Regions from separate parts of the Bradyrhizobium ferriligni genome, predicted to be linked through region 4. Evidence: predicted binding sites of a transcription regulator. Region 4 holds the regulator's gene; each other region holds the start of a gene.
What was found. The regulator LexA, encoded in region 4, represses DNA repair genes until DNA is damaged. The targets are predictions, from matches to a motif close to TGTTCNNNNTGTGTTCNG.
Positions count from the first base shown of each region.

Region 1: the regulator LexA is predicted to act here: its motif matches at 1,874-1,891, upstream of ruvC (crossover junction endodeoxyribonuclease RuvC).
Region 2: the regulator LexA is predicted to act here: its motif matches at 2,693-2,710, upstream of AC1VNY_RS37695 (ribonuclease T2 family protein).
Region 3: the regulator LexA is predicted to act here: its motif matches at 2,799-2,816, upstream of uvrA (excinuclease ABC subunit UvrA).

Region 1 is NZ_JBXEJO010000037.1:62,023-66,013, forward strand. Features, by position in the region: gene AC1VNY_RS22415 (methyl-accepting chemotaxis protein) at 1-743, opposite strand, end outside; gene AC1VNY_RS22420 (YebC/PmpR family DNA-binding transcriptional regulator) at 957-1,703, shown strand; gene ruvC (crossover junction endodeoxyribonuclease RuvC) at 1,917-2,444, shown strand; gene ruvA (Holliday junction branch migration protein RuvA) at 2,441-3,058, shown strand; gene ruvB (Holliday junction branch migration DNA helicase RuvB) at 3,147-3,991, shown strand, end outside.
Region 2 is NZ_JBXEJO010000094.1:17,969-21,959, forward strand. Features, by position in the region: gene AC1VNY_RS37675 (outer membrane protein) at 1-121, shown strand, start outside; gene AC1VNY_RS37680 (hypothetical protein) at 142-339, opposite strand; gene AC1VNY_RS37685 (cold-shock protein) at 393-605, opposite strand; gene AC1VNY_RS37690 (23S rRNA (adenine(2030)-N(6))-methyltransferase RlmJ) at 866-1,726, opposite strand; gene AC1VNY_RS37695 (ribonuclease T2 family protein) at 1,963-2,649, opposite strand; gene AC1VNY_RS37700 (hypothetical protein) at 2,764-3,240, opposite strand; gene AC1VNY_RS37705 (hypothetical protein) at 3,407-3,706, shown strand; gene AC1VNY_RS37710 (DUF3617 domain-containing protein) at 3,750-3,991, shown strand, end outside.
Region 3 is NZ_JBXEJO010000027.1:38,044-42,034, reverse strand. Features, by position in the region: gene uvrA (excinuclease ABC subunit UvrA) at 1-2,711, opposite strand, end outside; gene AC1VNY_RS17730 (outer membrane protein) at 3,063-3,722, opposite strand; gene AC1VNY_RS17725 (hypothetical protein) at 3,649-3,987, shown strand; gene AC1VNY_RS17720 (outer membrane protein) at 3,981-3,991, opposite strand, start outside.
Region 4 is NZ_JBXEJO010000048.1:36,793-40,783, reverse strand. Features, by position in the region: gene AC1VNY_RS26610 (ComEC/Rec2 family competence protein) at 1-782, shown strand, start outside; gene AC1VNY_RS26605 (hypothetical protein) at 779-1,006, opposite strand; gene AC1VNY_RS26600 (hypothetical protein) at 1,152-1,580, opposite strand; gene lexA (transcriptional repressor LexA) at 1,838-2,542, opposite strand; gene AC1VNY_RS26590 (molybdopterin molybdotransferase MoeA) at 2,785-3,991, opposite strand, start outside.

The sequences.
Region 1 (3,991 bases), on a different contig from region 4:
TCGGCGACCGCGCCGTTGACGTTCTCGAACACCGGGCGGATCTTTTCGATCGCCTGGGAGATGCGGTGCACCGCGTCGGCCGATCCGGTGGCGTCCTTCTGCAGCGCCTCGATCTTCCGCGTGATCTCCTCGGTCGCGCTCTGGGTCTGCACCGCCAGCGCCTTGACCTCGGTTGCGACCACCGCAAAGCCCTTGCCGGCGGCACCGGCGCGTGCCGCCTCGATGGTCGAGTTCAGCGCGAGCAGCGTGGTCTGCCGCGCGATCTGCGCGATCAGATTGACGACGTTGCCGATCGCGGCTGAAGACTCGCGCAGGCGATCGACATTGGCGGTGGCCTCGCGCGCCGCGGCCGCGGCGTCGTCGGCGAGTTGGCTCGCGCTGCGCACCTGCGCCCCGATGCCCTCGGCGGAGTGGGTGAAGCGGTCGGCGGCTTGCGAGAACGTCGTCGCGGTGCTCTGCGCATCGCTGCTGCGGCCGGTCAGCGCGTCGGTGCGGGTGCGGATGGTGGCGAGCTTGGCTGCCGTCGCCTCGGCGCCGTCGGCGACCGAGCTCGCGGCGCGTTCGAGCTGGCGGATCATCGCGCCGAGCTCGAGTTCCAGCAATTCCAGGATCTCCTTGGACGAATCCTTGGCCGAATCAGTCTCGGTCGAGACACCAGGGGCGGCGGCCACGATTGGAACCTGCGGCGCGTCGGCCGGCGTAGCCGGCTCCGGCACTTGCTTTCGAAACAAACCGAACGCCATGTGGGCTCTTTGGGGGCTCTGGAAAGTTGCGGCGGGACGGGGCGATCCTCGCATCCGGTCATGAAGTCATGGTTAACAAGTGCCTCATATTCCGGCTTGCGGTAGTATTCCTCCGCCGGAAGGCCCCGCCGATCCTTTGATTTTGACCGTGAGGGGCCTATAAGGCCGCGTTTTCCATCCCTGTTCAGACCCTAAGCTCCGAAGAGACGTCGCATGGCCGGCCATTCCCAATTCAAGAACATCATGCACCGCAAGGGCCGGCAGGATGCCCAGAAGTCGAAGCTTTTCGGCAAGCTGGCCCGCGAAATCACCGTGGCGGCCAAGCTCGGCACCCCCGACCCGGCGATGAATCCGCGGCTGCGCGCCGCCGTGGTCGCGGCCCGCGCCGAGAACATGCCCAAGGACAATATCGACCGCGCCATCAAAAAGGCTGCGGGCAATGAGGGCGAGAACTATGACGAGATCCGCTACGAGGGTTATGGCCCCGGCGGCGTCGCCGTGATCGTCGAGGCGCTGACCGACAACCGCAACCGCGCCGCCTCCGACATCCGCTCCTTCTTCACCAAGTCGGGCGGCAATCTCGGCGAAACCGGCTCGGTCGCCTTCATGTTCGACCGCACCGGCATCATCGAATACGACGCCAAGGTCGCCTCCGACGACGCCATGCTGGACGCCGCGATCGAGGCCGGCGCCGACGACGTGGTCTCCAGCGAAGGCGGCCATGAGGTCTACGCCTCGCAGGACACCTTCCACGAAGTGGCAAAAGCGCTGGAAGCGAAGTTCGGCGAGCCGCGCAAAGCGGCGCTGACCTGGAAACCGCAGAACACCGTCGCGGTCGACGACGAGACCGGCGAAAAGCTGCTGAAGCTGATGGACCTGCTCAACGAGCACGACGACGTGCAGAACGTGTTCGCCAATTTCGAGGTGTCCGACGCTCTGATCGCGAAGATGGGCGGCTAGTCGCTTGCACTGCTGTCATCGCCCGGCTGGACCGGGCGACCCGGTATTCCGGAGACCTGCCTTCGATCCGAGAAGCCGCGGCGTACTGGATCCCGCTCCCGTGCGCAATTGCGCACTAGGCGGGATGACGAGTGGGCCGAGTACAACGACCGCGGCAGGGGATGAGGCTCCGTTTGTGTTTCGTTCTCGCAGGCTAGGCGGTATCACTAGCCCATGACATCCCAGCCGATTCGCTCTCCCGTCCGCATCATCGGTATCGATCCGGGTCTCCGCCGCACCGGCTGGGGCGTGATCGAGACTGAAGGCAACCGTCTGGTCTACATCGCCTGTGGTTCGGTCGAGCCGCCGGACGATCTGCCGCTGGCGAGCCGGCTGCTCGCGATCCATGAGGGGCTCGCCGCCGTGCTCGGCGACTACAAGCCTGCGGAGGCGGCGGTCGAGCAGACCTTCGTCAACAAGGACGGCGTTGCCACGCTGAAGCTCGGCCAGGCGCGCGGCGTCGCCATGCTGGCGCCCGCAATGTTCGGTATCTCGGTCGCCGAATACGCGCCCAACCAGGTCAAGAAGACCGTGGTCGGCGCCGGACATGCCGAGAAGAACCAGATCCAGGTGATGTTGAAGATCCTGCTGCCGAAAGCCGAGCCGCCGTCCGCCGACGCCGCGGACGCGCTCGCGGTCGCGATTACCCACGCGCATCACCGCCAGAGCACCGCGCTGCGGCTCAGGGTGGCGAGCCTATGATCGGCAAGCTGAAGGGCCTGATCGATTCCTATGGCGAGGATTACGTGATCCTCGACGTCGGCGGCGTCGGCTATCAGGTGCACTGCGCGAGCCGCACGTTGCAGGCGTTGCCGTCGCCGGGCGGCGCCGCCGTGCTCTCGATCGAGACCTATGTCCGCGAGGATCAGATCAAACTGTTCGGCTTCCGCTCGGATCATGAGCGCGAATGGTTTCGCCTGCTGCAGACCGTGCAGGGGGTCGGCGCCAAGGTCGCGCTCGCGGTGCTCGGCACGCTGCCGCCGACCGATCTCGCTAATGCCATCGCGCTGCGCGACAAGGCGGCGGTGGCGCGGACGCCGGGGGTCGGGCCGAAGGTCGCCGAGCGTATCGTCAGCGAATTGAAGGACAAGGCGCCGGGCTTTGCCGATGTCGATCCCGCGGTGGTGCAACTGTCAGGCGCGATCGACAACAACCGCGCGCCGCGTCCGGTCACCGACGCGATCTCGGCGCTGGTCAATCTCGGCTACGGCCAGCCGCAGGCCGCCGCCGCCATCGCCACCGCCTCGCGCAGCGCCGGTGAGAAGGCCGAGACCGCGCAGCTGATCCGGCTCGGCCTGAAGGAATTGTCGAAGTGATCAGTGGATACCCGTGCCAGCCGTTCTTCACCTCTCCCCGCAAGAGCGGGGCGAGGGGGAACTACCAGCTTCGTGTTAGTCTCGCATCATGAATACGCCCTCGCGCATGGTCTCGCCCGAACGCCGCTCCGATGATGTCGGCGACACCGCGCTGCGGCCGCAGTCGCTGACGGAGTTCGTCGGCCAGGCTCAGGCGCGCAAGAATCTCTCGATCTTCATCGAGGCTGCGAAGAAGCGCGGCGAGGCGCTCGATCACGTGCTGTTCGTCGGTCCCCCCGGCCTCGGCAAGACCACGCTGGCGCAGATCGTCGCGCGCGAGCTCGGTGTCGGCTTTCGTGCCACCTCCGGCCCTGTCATCGCCAAGGCCGGCGATCTCGCGGCGCTGCTGACCAATCTCGAAGAGCGCGATGTGCTGTTCATCGACGAGATCCATCGCCTCAGCCCGGCGGTCGAGGAAGTGCTCTATCCCGCGATGGAGGATTTCCAGCTCGACCTGATCATCGGCGAAGGTCCCGCGGCGCGCTCGGTGAAAATCGAATTGTCGAAATTCACGCTGGTCGGCGCGACGACGCGCGCAGGCCTGCTCACCAATCCGTTGCGCGACCGCTTCGGCATTCCGATCCGGCTCAATTTCTACACCGAGGAAGAGCTCGAGAAGATCGTCACCCGCGGCGCCCGCGTGCTCAATATCGGCATGAGCCCGGATGGCGCCAACGAGATCGCGCGCCGCGCCCGCGGCACACCGCGCATCGCCGGCCGCCTGCTGCGCCGGGTGCGCGACTTTGCCTCCGCCGCCGACGCCGATTCCGTCGGCCGCGGCATCGCCGACCGGGCGCTGAGCGCGCTCGAGGTCGACAGCGCCGGGCTCGATGCGATGGACCGGCGCTATCTCACCACCATCGCCTTGAACTATGGCGGCGGGCCGGTCGGCGT
Region 2 (3,991 bases), on a different contig from region 4:
GAGCGCCAAGATCGAATATCTCTACGTCGACCTTGCCAACAGCAATTTCACGATCACCGGTGGCGTGTCGAACGGCTACAGCTTCAGCCTGGTTCGCGCCGGCATCAACTATCACTTTTGAGAACAAGAAAACGTCGACCATCAACTCCCGGCCGCGCCTTGCGCGGCCGGGTTTTTCTTTGTGTTGATGATCTCAACGTCGCGCATGGCGGCATGCACGCCGCGGCGTCCGCGAATCCAATCGGTGGGCCGCACGTGTGGGATATGCGGCACCGCCAGTCGCGTCCGCATCATGCAGGTGGTCATCCAGAGCACGCCAGCCGCGCGCTCGGCGGTCAACTCACACGCAACGCCTCATTCGGCGTTCATCACGAGCCGCGCATCGCGAGCGCTCATGAGACCACCAGGTTGACCGCCTTCGGGCCCTTGCCCTTCTTGTCGGGCTCAACCTCGAACGTAATGCGTTGTCCTTCAGTCAGGTCCTTCAATCCGGCACGCTCGACAGCTGTGATGTGAACGAACACATCGCGGCCGCCATCATCAGGCTTGATGAAGCCGTAGCCACGCTCTCCGTTGAAGAACTTGACTGTCCCAGTCATGGCCATCGGGAAACTCCTCCCCCGTATTGCTCCACCGCTACGCGCACGCCGCGTAGCGGTTGACCGACATTCGCTTGTCGGAAGCTTGGCCACCTGAACAGGCCGGCGTCACGCCGCCGGTCTGCCTGGATTTATTTCGGCCTTGTCACTCCGCCGCAACCATTCGCGGAAGCGGAACGTAAAGCCAGTCGTAACAGGATGAGCATAATACGGTTCCGCGCAAATTGCCTATGCTCAAAATTGAACTTTTCAGTAGGAGCTATCGATCAAGGTTTAGGCGTCTCGAGTCTGAAGCGTCCCGCACCGCCTTGACCGAGCGGCCTCTCGAGTTCGGGCAGGATGATCTTCAACTCATTCGCCAGCGTCCACGGCGGATTCACCAGCAAAAGCCCTGTGGAAACGAGGCCTGCGCCTGCTTCTTGCGGTGCCACACTGAATTCCAAACGCAGGCATTTGCCGGCGGGCCGACTCGCTGCTGCTGCAGCGGCCACACTGCGCGCTAACTCATCGGTGGCTCTCCGGGTTTTTACGGGGTACCACAAAAGATACGTGCCGGTCGGCCACTTCGCGAATGCTTCCGTGAAAGCACTGGCCAGCCGCTCGAACTCGTCCTTCGCTTCGAACGGCGGATCGATCAGCACCAGGCCGCGCCGCTCGTTCGGCGGCAAGAATGCAGGCAGCGCCATCCAGCCGTCGAGATCGACGACGCGCGCTTGCGCGTCGCGTCGCAAGGCGTCGATCAGTTGTTTGCGCGCCGTCGGTTCGATCTCGCAGGCGGTGAGGCGATCTTGCGGACGCAGCAGCGCCCGCGCGATCAACGGCGAACCAGGATAGGCTTTCAGCTCGCCTCTCGGATTGAATGCCCTGATGATGTCGAGATAGGGCGCGATCAGCGGCAACGCCTTGTCGGAGAGCCGCGCCTGCATCAGCCGCGCGATGCCGGTGAGCCATTCGCCGCCGCGCTGCGCTTCGCTCGACGTCAAATCATAGAGGCCGGCGCCGGCATGGGTGTCGATGACGCGGAACGGCGCCTGCTTGTCCTGCAGATAGGTGAGCATGCGCACCAGCACGATGTGCTTGATGACGTCGGCAAAGCTGCCGGCATGAAAGGCGTGACGGTAGTTCATGTGATGATCGTGCTGCGCTCCCAAAGGGTCGCGCATGTTGTACTCGTCATGCCCGGGCTTGTCCCGGCCTTCGCTAAAGCTTCGGCGGGGTTAACATCCGAGCTCGGCGAAGGCTTGGCGTAGCCGGCTCCCGGGCATCTGCACCTTATCTTGCTTGTTTCGCGATGGCGCAGGTGGCCGGGACGTTTTGCGCGACGACGCGCGGCGCAGGTCCGCCGGCCATGACGCAGAGAGTTTCAGCCGCCGCGAACCGGCGGCATCAGCACCTGATCGCGGCGGCAGGCGCGGCGATCGATTTCCTCGCAGGAGCGGAATTGCAGATCCTTGCTGAGGCAGATCCGCACCTCGCTGAGCCGCTTGCTGTCGCAGGTCACCGAGATTGCGGAGTTGCTGAGGCCCGGATTGACCTTGATGAACGCCGCCTCCAGCTCGTCGGGCGCGACCGTCTTCGGCTCCGACAATTGCAGGAATTCCTCGGGGATCTTCACCGTGGCGCGGGCCTTGCGGATGGCTTCGAAATAGGCGCGTTCGCCGAGACCGGAGCAGGTGCCGTGCTTGTCCCACTCATTGTAGATCAGCCCGGGCGCCGGCATCAGGTCGAGCATCGAGCTCATGATGCTGCGGGCGAGTCGCGGCGAGGGCCGCTGGCAGTATTCCGGAAAGCCCCGCTCATATTGCGGCCACAGGCCGTGCACCACGAAGGAATAGGGCCGTCCGCCGCACTGCGCCTGCGTGCCGCGGCCGTTGTTGCCGCGCTCGCTCGCCGCCTCGCAGAACGAGGGCGACCACGACAGCGACAGTACATAGAAATCGAACTCACCGGGCGCATTCTGGCGGCGATCCTGGGCCGAGGCCCCAACCGCACTGCACAGAATAATGGCAACCGAAATCAAAAATCGGGAAATTGTGTCCAACCGAGGCATCAAACGCTCCCCTCACTCGACCGCCCAGAGCCTAGCAGGCCGCGAGAACATTTCAAGAACAAAAAGCCGCCGTCCAAATGGCGGCGGCTTCTGCTTTAGCAGTCTGGTCGGAGATCAGGGCCGGGCGGCCTTGCAGGACGGGTTATAGGCCCAGTTGCGGTCGAGCCCCGCGACGCACCATTCGACGCCCTGATTGATGCTGGCAAAGCCGCCGTCCTCGATGATCGAATAGTGCACCTTGCGCACCTTGCCATCGCTCAGCATCGCCTCGCCGCTGCAATAGCGGCGCGGAATATTGTCGGACTGCCAGGGACGGAAGGCGGTTTCGTGAATCCCGTTGAAGCCGGTGATCACGAGCGGCGAATTCCAGAAGGTGGCTTCCTTTTCCTGGAATTGCGTGCTGATGACCGTCAGGGCCTTCTCGCATGGGGCCACATTGCCGTCATAGCGCGGGCCGGACAGCCAAAAGTTCATTTCGAGCGGATTGGCGGCCTGGGCCGTGCCCCCGAACGCCAGCGTGCCGACCACGAGTGCGGTGCCGAGGCCGAGCTTGCGGCCGAGTTTATTGCGGGAGCTGAACAGGTTGCGCATGGGAATCCACCCGATTATCCGATGCCGCGGACGGTGCCGCGAAGCCCCGGCAAGGTCAAGTGCAGCGCGGCAACACCTGCGGAGAAGTCCACTTTGGGGACCCGGCTCGTTCTTTTCACGGTCGCCGGCGCACTCTATGTTGGCTCGAAGCGAAATGGAGTCTGCGATGCGAAGGAAATTGGCCGCGTGCCTGGTTGCCGTTTGCGGGATGCTGGCCGTTGTGCCGGCGCGGGCCGACTGGATGCAGCCGGTGCCGCCGTTCAAGGGCAATGATACCGGCGGTATCATCGCCTATACGCTGGCGACCCAGGCCGACGCCCGGCAGCTCGCCGTCGATCACTGCGCCTCCTACGGCAAGGTGGTCAAGTTCCTTGCGATGCAGAACTATCCGGGCGGCTACATCTCTTTCGCCTGTCGCTGGGTGCCCTATGGCGCAGCCCAGAGGCCGCTGCGCACGCTCTACTGAGCGCGCTTCAAATCTTTCGATCGTTCAGCCGGGAGCCGACCGCATGACCCGACAGCTTGCCTTGCTTGGTTCGGCTGTGTGCCTTGTCCTGTCCGCTGGCGCCGCAAGTGCCGTCGACCTGCCGATCCGCAAGGCCGGTCTGTGGGAGATGAAAATGGTGCGCACCGGCGGGCCGATGCCGGAAATCACCATGCAGCACTGCACCGACGAGACCACCGACAAGGAGATGAGCGCGGCGGCCTCGCCGATGGCCAAGGAAGTCTGCTCCAAGCAGGATATCCAGAA
Region 3 (3,991 bases), on a different contig from region 4:
TGAAAGTGCAGGCCGGTGGTCGGCTCGTCCAGGATGTAGAGCGTGCGGCCGGTGGCGCGCTTTGACAGCTCCTTCGCCAGCTTGACGCGCTGGGCTTCGCCGCCCGACAGCGTCGTCGCCTGCTGGCCGACATGGATATAGTCGAGGCCGACGCGGTGCAGGGTCTGGAAGGTTTCGCGCACGCGCGGCACCGCCTTGAAGAACTCGGCGGCTTCCTCGACGGTCATGTCGAGCACGTCGGCAATGCTCTTGCCCTTGAACAGCACCTCCAGCGTCTCGCGGTTGTAGCGCTTGCCCTTGCAGGTGTCGCAGGTGACGTAGACGTCGGGCAGGAAGTGCATCTCGATCTTGATGACGCCGTCGCCCTGGCAGGCCTCGCAGCGGCCGCCCTTGACGTTGAAGGAGAAGCGCCCGGGCTCGTAGCCGCGCGCCTTCGCTTCGGGCAGGCCGGCGAACCACTCGCGGATCGGCGTGAAGGCGCCGGTATAGGTCGCGGGGTTGGAGCGCGGCGTGCGGCCGATCGGCGACTGGTCGATGTCGATGATCTTGTCGATGTGCTCGAGGCCCTCGATGCGGTCGTGCGGCGCCGCGCCTTCGCTGGCGTTGTTGAGCTTGCGGGCGATGGCGCGGTACAGCGTGTCGATCAGCAGCGTCGACTTGCCGCCGCCGGACACGCCGGTCACGCAGGTGAACAGGCCGAGCGGGATCTCGGCGGAGACGTTCTTGAGGTTATTGCCGCGGGCGTTGACGACCTTGATGGTGCGCCGGTGGTTCGGCGGCCGCCGGTCGGGCACGGGGACCGAAAGCTCGCCGGTCAGATATTTGCCGGTCAGCGACTTCGGGTTGCGCATGATCTGGTCGGGCGTGCCCTCGGCGACGATGTGGCCGCCATGCATGCCGGCGCCGGGCCCGATATCGAGCACGTAATCGGCCAGCCGGATGGCGTCCTCGTCATGCTCGACCACGACCACGGTGTTGCCGAGGTCGCGCAGCCGCTTCAGGGTGTCGAGCAGCCGGGCATTGTCGCGCTGGTGCAGGCCGATCGACGGCTCGTCCAGCACGTAGAGCACGCCGGTGAGGCCGGAGCCGATCTGCGAGGCGAGGCGGATGCGCTGGCTCTCGCCGCCGGACAGCGTGCCGGAGGAGCGCGACAGCGTCAGGTAGTTCAGGCCGACGTCGAGCAGGAAGGTCAGGCGCTCGCGGATCTCTTTCAGGATCCGCGTCGCGATCTCGTTCTGCTGTGCGTTCAGCGCCTCCGGCACCGTCTCGAACCATTCGCCGGCGCGCTTGACCGAGAGCTCGGAGATCTCGCCGATGTGCTTGCCGCCGATCTTGACGCACAGCGCCTCGGGCTTCAGCCGGTGGCCGTTGCAGCCGGCGCAGGGCACGTCGGAGAAATACTTGCCGAGCTCCTCGCGCGCCCACTCGCTCTCGGTCTCGCGGTAGCGGCGGTTGATGTTGGTGATGACGCCCTCGAACGGCTTCTTGGTGTCGTAGGAGCGGACGCCGTCCTCATAGGAGAACTTGATCTCGTCGTCGCCGGAGCCGTGCAGCAGCGCGTTCTGGACCTTCTTGGTGAGGTCCTTCCACTTGGTGTCGAGCGTGAACTTGTAGTGCTTGCCGAGCGCGGTCAGGGTCTGGATGTAATAGGGCGAGGACGATTTCGCCCAGGGCGCGATCGCGCCCTTGCGCAAGGTCAGCTCCTTGTCGGGGATGACCAGATCCTCGTCGATATGCTGCTCGACGCCGAGGCCGCCGCAGGCCGGGCAGGCGCCATAGGGGTTGTTGAACGAGAACAGGCGCGGCTCGATCTCGGGGATCGTGAAGCCGGAGACCGGACAGGCGAATTTCTCCGAGAACAGGATGCGCTCGGGCCCGCTCTTGTCGTGAATCTTCGCGGTCTTCTTCTTGTCCTCTTTCTTGTCGTCCTGGGCGGCCGCCGCCGGCGCGTCGGCGTATTCGATCACGGCGAGGCCCTCGGCGAGCTTCAGCGCGGTCTCAAAGCTTTCCGCGAGGCGCTGGGCGAGGTCGGGACGCACCACAATGCGGTCGACCACGACGTCGATGTCGTGCGGGAATTTCTTGTCGAGCGCGGGCGCCTCGGACAGTTCGTAGAAGGTGCCGTCGATCTTGACGCGCTGAAAGCCCTTCTTGAGATACTCGGCGAGCTCCTTCTTGTACTCGCCCTTGCGGCCGCGCACGACCGGCGCCAGCAGGTAGAGGCGGGTGCCTTCCGGCAGCGCCAGCACGCGGTCGACCATCTGCGAGACGATCTGGCTCTCGATCGGCAGGCCGGTGGCCGGCGAATAGGGCACGCCGACGCGGGCCCACAGCAGGCGCATGTAGTCGTAGATCTCGGTGACGGTGCCGACGGTGGAGCGCGGGTTCTTCGACGTGGTCTTCTGCTCGATCGAGATCGCCGGCGACAGGCCGTCGATCTGGTCGACGTCCGGCTTCTGCATCATCTCGAGGAACTGGCGCGCATAGGCCGACAGCGATTCGACGTAGCGGCGCTGGCCCTCGGCATAGATGGTGTCGAACGCGAGCGACGACTTGCCGGAGCCGGACAGGCCGGTGAACACCACGAGCTTGTCGCGGGGAATCTCGACGTCGATGTTCTTCAGATTGTGTTCGCGCGCGCCACGGATCGTGATGGCGCGCGATGAGGAGCCGGCGTTCTGTTGGCGCTTCGCCTTGAGCACTTCATCCATAGCGACAGTTCCGGGCGCATGCTTGGGCGCCTTTTGGGCGCGCATCGCCGGTGATGCCGGGACCTTGCGCCGATGGGGTGTGAAGACTGGAACGTAGGAAGAACGGTCGACAATTTCCAGTGCTGAGTCGCGTCCATCAACGGATAGTTTGCCTGATGGCAGCAGCCGTCAGCAGCGCCGGTTCCGCGAGAGCCTTTTCCCGTTCCGACGGAATCGGAACGGGGGCTCCAGATTCCTGCTTTGACGCGCTTTCTTTACGCGAACCGGAATCCACTTCGCTCGAAACGCTCTTACGCAAAAAGGCCGGCGCGAGGCCGGCCTTTCGGTGCAATCTGATCGCAGATCGATCTCTTAGTACTTGGCGACGATCGGGCCGCCGAAGTGATAATTCACGCCGAACTGGGCGCTGTGCAGCTCGAGCGTGCCGGACGGCACGCCGAAATAGTTCTCGCTGTCGAGGCTGCGATACAGGTATTCGCCCTTGATCGACCACTGCGGGGCGATGAACGCCTCGACGCCGGCGCCGACGGTCCAGCCCGAGTGGAAGTTGCTCTGCGAGGCAGTCACGCCGAGCGCGGTGACGCTGACCTCGTTGTTGGCCCAGGCGTAGCCGCCGGTGCCGTAGAACAGCACCTTGTCGACGGCGAAGCCGAAGCGGCCGCGCACGGTGCCGAGCGAATCGATCTTGCTCCGGGCGGTGACGCCCAGCGTCGAGACCGATGCGTCGATGTCAGCGCCTGCAGCGTCGACCTCGAGGCCGTACACGATGTTGCCGGCCTGCCAGTTGTAGCCGATAGTGCCGCCGCCGAAGCCGCCTTCCATGCTCGGGGTGCCGGAGTTCTCGCTGGCGTAGCCGCCGAAGCCACCGACGTAGAAGCCGGTCCAGTTGTAGATCGCGGCCGGCGGCGGAGCCTTCACGTAGGGGGCGCGAGCCGCCATGTCGGCGGCCATCGCAGGTGCAAAAGCGCTCAGTGCAAACAAGCCGGCCGATGCCAGCAAAACATTCCTGATTTTCAAAGTCCGAGTCCCGTTTTTCTTGCCCATTTTCTTGTTGTCCCTTCAAACTTTTGAAGAGAGCGTCACAGCAGTGTCGCGTGACGTGCCGGTGCTTCTACAGAGAAATGCCGGAAGTTGTGTATCCGCGAAACCACAATGCACCGAAAACGGCCGCGGTGAGGTGCACGCGCACACGCAACGAAAAAGCCGGCGCATAAACAAAAAAGCCGGCGCGAGGCCGGCCTTTCGTCTGGATCAATCGGCTTCGCGCGATCAGTAGCGCG
Region 4 (3,991 bases):
TGCCGTTCGGCTTCGACGGCGTGTTCTGGGCGATCATGGGTCTTGGCATCGACTGGATGATTTTGGTGACGCAATGGGTCGCCGCACTCCCGGGCGCGGTCGGCCGCATGGCCGCGTTCGGCATCGGGCCGCTGGTCGCAGCGAGTGCCGGCATCATCCTGCTCGGGCTGCTGCGCACGCCGCTACGCTGGTCTGGCGCCGTGCTGCTCGTGATGGCGTCGGTCTGGGCGCTCAGGGTGCCGCAGCCGGACGTGTTGATCTCCGGCGACGGCCGCAACGTCGCGGTGCGTGGCGGTGATGGGCGGCTGCATTTGATGCACAGCGCCAAGGATGCGTTCCTGGTCAGGGAGTGGTTGGCGGCGGACGCCGACGCGCGGACCGCCACCGATGCGTCGCTCGGCGAGGGCGTGTCCTGTGATGCCGGCGGCTGCGTGACCCAGGGACCTAGCGGCGCCTTCGTCACGCTCGCAACCCGGCCGGAGGCGCTGGCGGACGACTGCGAGCGCGCAGGCCTGATCGTCACGGCGCGGCCGGCGCCGCAGGGCTGCGCGGCCTCGGTGATCGATGCCGAGCGGCTGCGCCGTCACGGCGCGCTGGTGCTGCGACGGATCAGGGACGGCTACGCCGTCGATGCGGTGAAGCCTGGCGGGATCGACCGGCCGTGGTCGCCCGCGGTTCCGGGCGACGGCGAGAGCGAGACGACGCTGCGTGCGCCGGCCGCCGCGCCGCGGCCCGCCGTGGACGCGACGCCGGCCGAGACCGATCTGCAGGGCGATGATTAGCGGTGGTCCGGTGAGGGGCCGCTCGGCAGCTCGAACAGGCCGAGATGGTATTCGTCGGAATCGGGGCCGGCGTCGGGCTTCTTGACGAGGGTGAAGGAAGCCTCGGGAAATTGCTCCCAGACTTTCAGGTCGTCGGCCGTCACCGTCAGCCAACCGAACCGGAACATGTAGCGGCCCGGTTCCGTGACGCGTCCAGCCTTTTGCCATGTGACCTTATCGACCACCGCGCACGTCCTCCGTGCCCGATGATGCGCCAAGGCGCCGGCCGACGCAAACCTCCTCCTGCGCCCCGGAAGCGGGAGTCCGGGGTCGCCCGAAATTGCTTAGGTCATCCGCCGCCGAACAGCTCATTCCGCGGCGACGATGCGCTCAACCCAAAAACAGCGTTGCGAATGCGGAGGGCCGACGCTCCACAACCTTTGGCTTCTGCTCGACCGGCGGATGCAGCGCCGGCAATTGCAGCACGCTGACGCGCTGTCCCTCGACCAGCTGGGTCACCAGGACATGGCTGCCGTCGGGGAATTCGACCGCGTCATGATGCCGATCAGGCACGTCGGGCTCGACTTCGTTGAACACGCCGACGCGATAGTTCAGCGTCTTGGTCCAGATCCAGCGGCTGTCGTAGCGAACGTTCTCGGCGAAAGCGAGCTCGGTGCCCGGCAGCATGCAGACCGCGACAGTGGGATCGTTCTCCGAAGCAAAGCCGCGGGTCGACGTGCCGCGGAACGTCGTCGTGATCAGCGTCTCTCCGACAATGGCGGGGCGCGATGCCACGGCGTGCAGACTATAGTCACACATCGGATGGCTCCTCATTTCGAGGTAGCGACCCGTGCCTCTCCTTGAGGCATTAGGGCCTCTACCAGAGTGGACGATAGCGAACGAGCTTCTGCTCGTTTCTGGGCGATTGTACGACTGGTCCGAGACCGCCTCCGATCACAAACACGCGACGCTGCGCGAGAGGTATCGGAGCGCATCGGGCAGGCCGTACGCTACACTATCATGCAAGGAACGATCCGACGTGTTGCTCGTTCCCGGCCGCCGCAAGTATTTGCAATTCAGTATTTGCGATAAAGGCCGATCAGCTTGCCCTGGATGCGGACCCGGTTCGGCGGCAGGATGCGCACTTCATAGGCGGTGTTGGCCGGCTCGAGCGCGATCGATGCGCCGCGGCGGCGGAAGCGCTTCAGGGTGGCTTCCTCCTCGTCGATCAGCGCCACCACGATGTCGCCGGTGTTGGCGACGTCGTTGCGCTGGATCAGCGCCATGTCGCCGTCGAGGATGCCGGCATCGACCATCGAGTCGCCGCGCACCTCGAGCGCATAGTGCTCGCCGGCGCCGAGCATGTCGGGCGGCACGCTGATGGTGTGGCTGCGGGTCTGCAGCGCCTCGATCGGCGTACCGGCGGCGATCCGGCCCATCACGGGGACCGCGACCGGACGGTTGCCGTCGTCCTCGGCGATCGGCGGCGTGCTGGCGCGCCGGCCGAGGGTGCCTTCGATGACGCTGGGCGTGAAGCCGCGGCGGCCGTTGCCGCCGCCGGCCGAGAGTTCGGGCAGCTTGATGACCTCGATGGCGCGGGCGCGGTTCGGCAGGCGGCGGATGAAGCCGCGCTCCTCCAGCGCAGTGATCAGGCGGTGGATACCGGACTTCGAGCGCAGGTCGAGCGCATCCTTCATCTCGTCGAAGGAGGGCGGTACGCCGGCCTCTTTCAGACGTTCATTGATGAAACGCAGAAGTTCGTACTGTTTGCGCGTGAGCATCTCGAGTATTCCCCCGGTTGGTAGCGTCGTTCGATTCCGAGACTCTTCTGGTGGGGCCTGCATGCGGGCCTGACCTCAGGAGCATGTGCTCGTTGCACCTGCTTCCACGCGGCTTCCCGATTGTAGACACCAGTACTCGAAACAAATCATGAACGGACACTATATGTTCGATATGTGTTCCGCAACCACTTAATTTCCGGTGAACGGATCAGGCAACGCACAATCGGCGGGGCGCGAAAACCTTATTCGGGCAGTGTCAGGATCTCGCATTCGCTGCCTTTGACGGCCGCAGCCGCGAACGGCGGACGCACGAGAAGTGCCCGTGCCGCAGCAAGATTCCCGAGCAGCGACGAGTCCTGCTGCGTCACTGGCGTTGCGACCAACGTGCCGTCCTCGCGCGCTTCGAGCCGTGCACGCAGATAGTCCTCGCGCTGGTCGTTGGCGGCGAGGTCGCGGCCGAGCAGGGCGCTCGTGCGGCGATGATGAATCACTTTCCGGCCGCTCAGCGCCCGAATCAACGGCACCAGGAACAGGAAGGCGCAGACGTAGGACGACACCGGATTGCCGGGCAGGCCGATCACCCGCATCGCCCCTAACCGGCCATGCATCATCGGCTTGCCGGGCCGCATCGCAATCCGCCAGAACGTCATGTCGACGCCCTCGGCTTCCAGCGACCGCTTGACGAGATCGTGGTCGCCGACCGAGGCGCCGCCTGTCGTGATCAGGACATCGGCGCCGGCCTCGCGCGCCCGGCGGATGCCGGCCGTGGTCGCCTCCACCGTGTCGGCGGCAACGCCGAGGTCGACGGTCTCGGCGCCCTCGGCGCGCGCCAGCGCCCGCAGCGCGTAGCCGTTGGAATAGACGATCTGGCCGGGGCCGGGCTGCGAGCCCGGCATCACCAGCTCGTCGCCGGTCGCGAGCACCGCGACCTTCGGGCGGCGGCGCACCGCAAGTTCCGGATAGTTCATGGCGGCCGCCAGCGACAGCGCGCGGTCGGACAGGCGGCTGCCGCCGCTGAGCAGCACCTCGCCCGCACGGAAGTCGACCCCGGCCGGGCGGATGTGCCGCCCGACGCTGGCGGCCTCCGTGATCGTGATGTGGTCGCCGTCGACCGCGGTGTCTTCCTGGATGATCACCGCGTCGGCGCCATTGGGGATCACGCCGCCGGTGAAGATCCGCACCGCCTCGCCGGCGCCGACCGTCCGCTCGAACGGCCGGCCGGCGGCGACTTCGCCGATCACCTTGAGCCGGGCCTTTAGATCAGCCGCATCGGCGGCGCGCACCGCATAGCCGTCCATCGCCGACATCGGCTGCGGCGGCTGGGTGCGCAGCGCCGCGAGGTCGTGCGCAAGGGTGCGGTGGTAGGCGGCATCGAGCGCGACCATCTCCTCCGGCAGCGGTTCGGCGCCGGCGAGGACGGCGGACAGGGCATCGGCAACCGGCATCAGG